One region of the Streptococcus sp. 1621 genome, then DNA from elsewhere that is predicted to be linked to it. Evidence: predicted binding sites of a transcription regulator. Region 1 holds the regulator's gene; the other holds the start of a gene.

Region 1 (4,234 bases):
ATCAATACCGAGGTCTGCAAGTAGATGATGGGCGCGTTCAAGATTGAAATCTTTATAGAAGGTCTTGAAGTAGGTTAGGGCTTCTTTGACCTTCATTTGTTCATTGAGATAGGTCGTATCCGGCAAATAAGCTACGATAGCCTTGGTTGCTGGACTTGGGTCCATGTCGTTGATGAGGACGCGTCCTTGATCTGGTTGTAAGAGGCCATTGATTAGTTTAATCAGGGTTGTTTTCCCTGAGCCGTTTGGTCCAAGGAGACCAACAATTTTTCCAGCTGGAATGTCAAGGGAAACATTTTCAAGGGCTGGGGTTGCTCCATATGATTTGGATACATTTTCAAATGCTAGTAATGACATAGGCTTAAACTCCTTTAATATAATCGCCGACTACGCCTGGTAGTTCTTCTTTTTCATAGCCAAAATGGGTCATGGAGGAAACGAAGTGTTCCAATTCTTCTTCTGATAATTGTTTGCGCGATTGGGTGATTAGCTCCTTATCCTCAGTCACAAATCGTCCAGTTGTTCGCTTGCTGTAGACAAAGCCTTCTCGTTCAAGGTCTGACAAGGCTCTTTGGATGGTGTTTGGATTGACACCCGCCTCGCTAGCGAGCTCTCTCACGGTTGGAAGTTGTTGATTGGGTTCCAGTGTATGGGAAACAATCTGAAGCTTGATTTTCTCCATAATCTGTAAATAGATGGGTTTTTTGTTGTCAAATGTCCAGGACATCTTGGTCTCCTTTCTCCTATCCTTTTGTCTTAATTAAATAATACAATAAAACAAAAAACTTGTCAAGCAAAAAGAAGAATTGTTTTGGGAATCGCTTAAAAAATGGTATAATGAAAAGAAAACGATAAGGAGGGAAAGGATGCGTTGTCCAAAATGTGGGGCTACCAAGTCAAGTGTTATCGATAGTCGCCAAGCAGAAGAAGGGAACACCATTCGTAGAAGACGTGAGTGTGACGAATGCCAGCACCGTTTTACAACCTACGAACGGGTAGAAGAAAGAACCTTAGTGGTTGTTAAAAAAGATGGCACACGGGAACAATTCTCCAGAGATAAAATCTTTAATGGGATTATCCGCTCAGCCCAGAAACGTCCTGTGTCAAGTGATGAAATCAACATGGTAGTCAATCGTATCGAACAGAAACTCCGTGGTCGAAATGAAAATGAAATTCAAAGTGAGGACATTGGTTCACTCGTCATGGAGGAGTTGGCTGAGTTAGATGAGATTACCTATGTGCGTTTTGCCAGTGTCTATCGTAGTTTTAAGGATGTCAGTGAGCTAGAGAGTTTGCTCCAACAAATCACTCAGTCCTCTAAAAAGAAAAAGGAAAGATAAATGAAGCCAATTGACCGTTTTTCTTATCTAAAGAATAATCGGGTGTCGCAAGATATCTCATCTCTGGTACAGTGCTACCTCCCGATTATCGGTCAGGAGGCACTGAGCCTTTATCTTTATACGATTAGTTTTTGGGATAATGGCAGAAAGGAATACCTTTTTTCAAGCATTCTCAATCATCTCAATTTTGGGATGGACAGACTTTTAAAATCTTTGAAAATCCTATCTGCTTTTAATCTCTTGACCCTCTATCAAAAGGGTGATACCTATCAGATAGTTATCCATGCTCCTCTTTCAAGTCAAGATTTCTTGGAGCATCCTGTTTATCGTAGACTTTTAGAGAAAAAGATTGGCGACTCGGCTGTGGAGGATTTGAAAGTTGAGAGTGCTGAGGGAGAAGAAATACCTGTCTCACTCAATCAAGTCTTTCCAGACTTGGCAGAACAGGGAAGTCAAGAAGACCTTGGTCTCAAGAAGAAAGTGGCCAACGATTTTGACTTGGACCATTTTCGCCAGCTTATGGCTCGAGATGGGCTTCGTTTTGCAGATGAGCAGTCCGATGTCTTAAACCTCTTTGCCATTGCTGAGGAGAAAAAATGGACTTGGTTTGAAACCTATCAACTGGCTAAGTCAACAGCTGTTTCCCAGGTTATTTCAACCAAACGCATGCGTGAAAAAATTGCTCAAAAACCAATTTCCTCTGACTTTAGTCTTAAGGAAACAACCATTATCAAAGAAGCCAAAAGTAAAACTGCCCTGCAGTTCTTGGCAGAAATCAAGCAAACACGCAAGGGAACCATTACCCAAACAGAAAGAGAACTCTTGCAACAGATTGCTGGCTTGGGCTTGCTGGACGAAGTCATCAATATCATTCTTTTATTGACCTTTAATAAGGTGGATTCGGCAAATATCAATGAGAAATATGCCATGAAGGTAGCCAATGACTATGCCTATCAAAAGATCCATTCAGCAGAAGAGGCAGTCTTGCGCATCCGTGAACGTGGGCAGAAGAATCAGGCTCAAAAAGGCAGTAAACCGAGTCATACCAAGTCCAACGTACCCAAGTGGAGCAATCCAGATTATAAGAATGAAACCAGCGAGGAAACTCGTCTGGAACTAGAACGTAAGAAACAAGAACTATTAGCTCGATTAGAAAAAGGAGGAGATTAGATGGAAAGTGTCGGAGACGTACTCAAGCGTCAACCTAGCCGTTTTCATTATCAAGACTTGGTCCAGAAAATCATGAAGGATCCTGATGTTGCGGCTTTTATCCAGCAAGAATCCTTGACTCCAGAGGAATTGAATCGCAGTATCTCCAAGTTTAATCAGTACATCACCGAGCGTGACAAGTTTCTCCGTGGTGATACGGATTATATTGCCAAAGGCTACAAGCCGATTTTGATTATGAATCATGGCTATGCGGATGTTTCTTATGAAGAAACTCCTGAACTAATCGCGGCTGAAAAAGAAGCGGCTATTAAGAATCGTCTCAAGTTAATCAATCTGCCAGCCAGTCTCAAGCAAGCTAGCTTGGCTCAAGTAGACTTGGATGATTTGGGGCGCTTGCCAGTTTTTGAAAAGCTATTAGCCTTCGTGGAGCAATATCCAGCTATTCGAAAAGGTCTTTACTTGTATGGAGACTTTGGTGTGGGTAAAAGTTTCATGGTGGCTGCCTTAGCCCATGATTTATCAGAAAAACGTGGTGTTTCATCCACTCTCCTCCACTATCCTAGCTTTGTCATAGATGTCAAAAATGCTATCGGTGATGGTAATGTCAAGACCTTGGTGGATGAGATTAAGCTTTCTGAAGTCCTAATTTTAGATGATATTGGTGCCGAGCAATCAACAGCTTGGGTGCGTGATGAAATCCTGCAAGTCATTCTTCAATATCGGATGCAGGAAAATTTACCGACCTTTTTCACCTCCAACTTCAACTTTGAAGAATTGGAGCAGCATTTTGCTAAAGGGAAACATGGAAATGACGAAACCTGGGAAGCCAGACGGGTCATGGAACGTATCCGTTATTTGGCTGAGGAGACTCGTTTAGAAGGAGTAAACCGCCGATGACAGAAACGATTAAACTGATGAAAGCTCATAAGTCTGTTCGAAGATTTAAGGAGCAAGCCCTTCCTCAGGAAGACTTGACTGAAATCCTGACTGCAGCCCAGATGGCCTCGTCTTGGAAGAATTTTCAATCCTACTCTGTTGTTGTGGTACGAAGTCAAGAGAAGAAAGATGCCTTGTATGAATTGGTGCCTCAAGAAGCCATTCGCCAGTCAGCTGTTTTCCTTCTCTTTGTCGGAGATTTGAACCGAGCAGAAAAGGGAGCCCAGCTTCATACTGACTCATTCCAACCACAAGGTGTAGAAAGTCTCTTGATTAGTTCGGTCGATGCAGCTCTTGCTGGACAAAATGCCCTGCTGGCAGCTGAAAGCTTGGGCTATGGTGGTGTGATTATCGGTTTGGTTCGATACAAGTCAGAAGAAGTGGCAGAGCTCTTTAACCTGCCTGACTACACCTATCCTGTCTTTGGGATGGCACTAGGTGTGCCAAATGAAGAACATGAAGTCAAACCTCGCTTGCCATTGACTCAAGTGGTATTTGAGGAAGAATATCAGGAACAAACAGTTGATGTGATTGAGGCTTATGACCGTGTACAGGCGGACTATGCTGGGGCGCGTGCGACCACAAGCTGGAGTCAGCGCCTAGCAGAACAGTTTGGTCAAGCTGAACCAAGCTCAACTAGAAAAAATCTTGAACAGAAGAAGTTATTGTAGAAAGTGAGAAATTATGGCCCTACCAACTATTGCCATTGTAGGACGTCCCAATGTTGGGAAATCAACCCTATTTAATCGGATCGCTGGTGAGCGAATCTCCATTGTAGAAGATGTCGA
Region 2 (4,234 bases), on a different contig from region 1:
GACTTTCTCAAAGTCTAATTTTTCAAACGGTGTTGGATTTTTACGAACATCGTAGTGGAAAGAGTTAGTGTAGTATTCCTTATCTGTAATATCAGGAATAGAACCAAACTTCTCTGTATCTAGTCGGCAGAAACGGTCTGTCAAACTTTCAGACGGTGTTGAGTAGATAGAAAAATGATATCCATATTGGTCAGACCACTCTTCTACACGGCGTTTCATATCTCGAATAATGTCTAGCGTGAATTCCTTAGCATCTGGATTGCTTTCCCAGCTGTTACCAAAGAAAACTGTCGCTACTTCATACAAGCCGATATAGCCCAGTGAAACTGTCGCACGACGATTCTTAAAGAGCTGGTCAACGCTTTCTTCTTTACCTAGACGATGACCAAAAGCACCGTATTGATACAGGATAGGAGCATTTGCTGGTGTTGCTTCCTTAGTTCGTTCGACACGGTAAACCAGAGCATCTTCAGCGATATTCATACGCTCGTTAAAGATTTCCCAGAACTTATTCATGTCACCCTCAGACTCGAGGGCAATACGAGGAAGGTTGACCGTCACAACACCTAAATTCATCCGACCTGAATTGACTTCTACGCCATTCTCGTCTTTCCATCCTTGAAGGAAAGAACGGCAACCCATAGGTACCTTAAAAGAACCTGTCAAGTCAACAATCTTATCATAGGACAAAACATCTGGGTACATCCGTTTGGTTGCGCACTCTAGAGCCAACTGCTTGATGTCGTAGTTGGGTGTCCCTTCCTCCAAGTTGAGTCCTCTTTTAAGCGTGAAGATAAGTTTAGGGAAGATAGCTGTGCGGTGTTCTGAACCGAGCCCCTTGATCCGAATGGTCAAGATAGCTTTTTGAATTTCCCTCTCAAAGCGACTAGTTCCTAGACCAAAGCCTAGAGAAGTAAAAGGCGTTTGTCCGTTTGAAGTGAAGAGAGTATTGATTTCATACTCGAGAGATTGCATAGCATCATAGATGTCTTTTTGAGTTTTCTCCCAAGCATAATCTTCCCGTTTTTCAGGCAAGACCCATTCTTCTGCATCTTTGAGATGTTTTTGATAATTCTTCTCTGCATAAGGCGCCAAAACTTCATCGATACGGTCAGCTGAACAGCCGCCATACTGGCTAGAAGCAACGTTTGCGATGATTTGCGAAATCTGAGCTGTCGCAGTCTGGATAGACTTGGGACTTTCTACCTCTGCATTTCCAATCTTAAAACCATTTTCCAACATCCCCTTGAAATCAATCAAACAGCAGTTGGTCATAGGTGTATAGGGGCTGTAGTCCAGATCGTGATAATGGATATCCCCTTTTTGGTGGGCATTGGCTACATGCTTAGGAAGCATTTGCAGTCCGATTGATTTCCCAACAATACCCGCTGTCAAATCACGCTGGGTATTAAAGACATCGCTGTCTTTATTGGCATTTTCATTGACAACTGCCTGGTCTTTGTTGAGTAGTTTATGGATACTAAAGTTGATATCCGTCGCTTTTGAACGCTCAAAATCCCTCTGTGTCCGATAAGTAATATACTCCTCAGCCAGCGCATATTCTTTGGCTTCAAGCAGTTCATGTTCTACGATATTTTGAATTTCGTAAATCTTAACTCCCTGTGGAAAGCGACTATGAATTTCTGTGACAATACGCTCGGTCAGAGCATTTAGGCGCTTTTCGACTAAGGGTGTCACATCCATAACCTTGTCTGCCGCCTTGTGGAGAGCCTTGTCAATCTTATCCACATCAAATACAACACGTCTCCCATCTCGTTTCTCGACGAAGAGAGTTGGCAAAATTGTAATTTTTTCTTCTAGTGCAATCATATGCATGCTCTTTTCTAAAATGTTCTTTCTAAAAAGTATTATACCACTCTAAAAAGAAAAATCAATATCTTGTGTTAAAAATCCTAAAATTTTTAAAAATACACAAGATATTGATTTGGTTATTTGATTTTATAGACTTTAAACTCTGAGTAATCAGTCTTTACTTGTTGGTAATTTTCTTTCAAGATTGTTTCTACTTCAGACCAGACTGGCACCTTGTCATTTACCACAATCACCTTAGGTTGTTTTTCTTTCAAGTCATTGAGTAACTTATTCCGATTTTCCTCAGTTGCTGTATAGTGCACGGGAGACAAAATCGCCGATGGCGACAAGCGCTCACTCTTACGATAAAGAGTCGCAGTATCATCCCATGCATAGATAGCATCTTCCGTATTTGTCTCCTCTTTTACCAAATCAGCAAGACGATCACGTTCTTGATAAGGTACCGGATAAAGAACAAACTTCATCAAAAAAGGAACAGACAAAAGATAGACAAGCCCTAAAACTGGCAGATATAGATTTCCTTTGAAGAAACGACTCCATAGGCTAACTGGCGTTTCTCTTCGTCTTCTTCTAACACTACGCCCCCTCTGTTGACTCTTAATATTGGTTACCAATAAAAGTAGGAAAACAGGGAAGACGACCATCAAATAAGAAGCGTGCAGAGGCTCTTGTGAAAAGAAAAGCAAAATCAAACCTAAAATTGTCACAAGACTTGCAGGAACCGAAATGACGTATAGTTTAGAGGGCTTGGATTGAAAGAGACCTAAAAAGATACAAACCACAAATCCCAAACCAAGGGACAACAAGCCATAAAAAGCCATATTCTCTAAAATTTTAGAAGTGAAATCAAAGCTAATACTGTCAATAGGATAACGAATACCACTAATGGCATCCCCAAAACTTCCTGTTGCAACACTATAGTAGGCAGTTGGATAAAAGATAAGTGAAAAACCTAAAGCCACTGCAAGAAACTGATAAAACCCATGCGCAAAGCGTCTATGCCCAAGGTTAAAGACCAACAAGCCTAAACTCACTACAGCAATAAACAGGAGCGATGATAAGGGAGCAAAGAAAAATCCTCCTGCCAAAGCCAGCCCAATCCGTACAAATCCCTTATCATGGCTTGGATTGCTTAGATAAGTCGCAACTAAACTAAAGGCTGCTAATAAGAAAGGAAGCGCTAAAAGAGTCGCATAACCTCCACCAAAAGCAAGACCTGTAACTAGCATGTAAAAAATAGTCACCACTTGTCCAGCTTGGTCTCCTTGCTCTGTCAAGGTGTCTGCCGATCGAAAGAGGAAAAATCCTCCTGCTACCAAGGCTAACCACTCAAAGATGGCAAAGAAAAATCCGCCCTGAGTCACGTAAGTCAGCAAATAATAAAGCAAACCTTGACTTCCATAATAATCGCTGTAAATCTTCCCTGCCTGATGAAGGGCCCAACCTGTATAAAAATCCTGCACTTCCTGTGCACTCATTAAATCGAGTAATAGCGGTACTCCTAGAGTTATCCCCGTTACAAGCGTACTCCATAGTAAAATTTTCACCAAAGGAAGACGACTTGATTCACGATGATGCGATTCTTGTTTGATTTGGTATTCTAGAGGTTCACGATTCTCCTGATGAACTTCTTCTACTCTACCATACACACTCATATCGTTTCTCCTATTCAATTTATCTGTCTTAGTATATCAAAAAGTCCTAGGATTGTCAGCTTGCGATGGCTGTTTGAGTGATTTTTTGCATAGTTTCACAAAGGTTTCAATTTCCCGAAAACGGTGTAAATGTGTCTGTTTAAATGTTATGATATAATCCAATTCTTTCTGAGTCAGCATCGTTCCTCCTATATCTTTCTATTCGTAAAAGGCAAGAAAAATAGGACTGGTTTGTGTCCTCAGTCCTAGATTTCTTATAAGATTGGAGCGAATAACTGGGCGATTTCTTTTACAAGTTTTTGATACCAGCTTGTTTTGATAGAATGAGGATAGACTTCCTGAGAATCTGCAAATATATTTTGAAAATCTCGGGCTATTTCCATTATAGAAGGAGTTTTATAGAGTAAGACTGCATTTTCATAATGGTGTACCAAGCTTCGGTAGTCGAGATTGATTGTCCCCACCACCGCAAAATCTTCGTCTACCAACATCTGCTTACTATGAATAAAACCTGGACTATACTCATAAATCCGAACTCCAGCAGAAAGAAGGTCTGGATAAGCCCCTCTTGTGACTAACTGAATGAACTTCTTATCTGGTATGTAAGGGGTGATAATCCGAACATCGACCCCTCTCATAGCAGCATTTTTGATTGTCTCTGTTAAATCATAGTCTATGATCAAATAAGGTGTCGTAATATAGACCGATTCCGTTGCTTGATTGATCAAACTCTGATAAACTTTTTT

Evidence for each region. Region 1 encodes NrdR, which represses ribonucleotide reductase genes. Its sites were predicted from a motif close to ACACNATATATNGTGT; they were not measured.
Region 2: a site for NrdR is predicted at 1,890-1,905, ahead of nrdD (anaerobic ribonucleoside-triphosphate reductase). Genes of this name have one in related genera too.

The regions. Positions count from the first base shown of each region.
Region 1 covers NZ_VMLJ01000011.1:5,911-10,144, reverse strand. Annotated here, with positions in the region: gene HT697_RS02230 (ABC transporter ATP-binding protein) at 1-357, opposite strand, end outside; gene HT697_RS02225 (GntR family transcriptional regulator) at 362-727, opposite strand; gene nrdR (transcriptional regulator NrdR) at 867-1,340, shown strand; gene HT697_RS02215 (replication initiation and membrane attachment family protein) at 1,341-2,510, shown strand; gene dnaI (primosomal protein DnaI) at 2,511-3,407, shown strand; gene HT697_RS02205 (NADPH-dependent oxidoreductase) at 3,404-4,117, shown strand; gene der (ribosome biogenesis GTPase Der) at 4,131-4,234, shown strand, end outside.
Region 2 covers NZ_VMLJ01000034.1:2,362-6,595, forward strand. Annotated here, with positions in the region: gene nrdD (anaerobic ribonucleoside-triphosphate reductase) at 1-1,830, opposite strand, end outside; gene HT697_RS07570 (damage-inducible protein CinA) at 1,950-3,488, opposite strand; gene cls (cardiolipin synthase) at 3,743-4,234, opposite strand, start outside.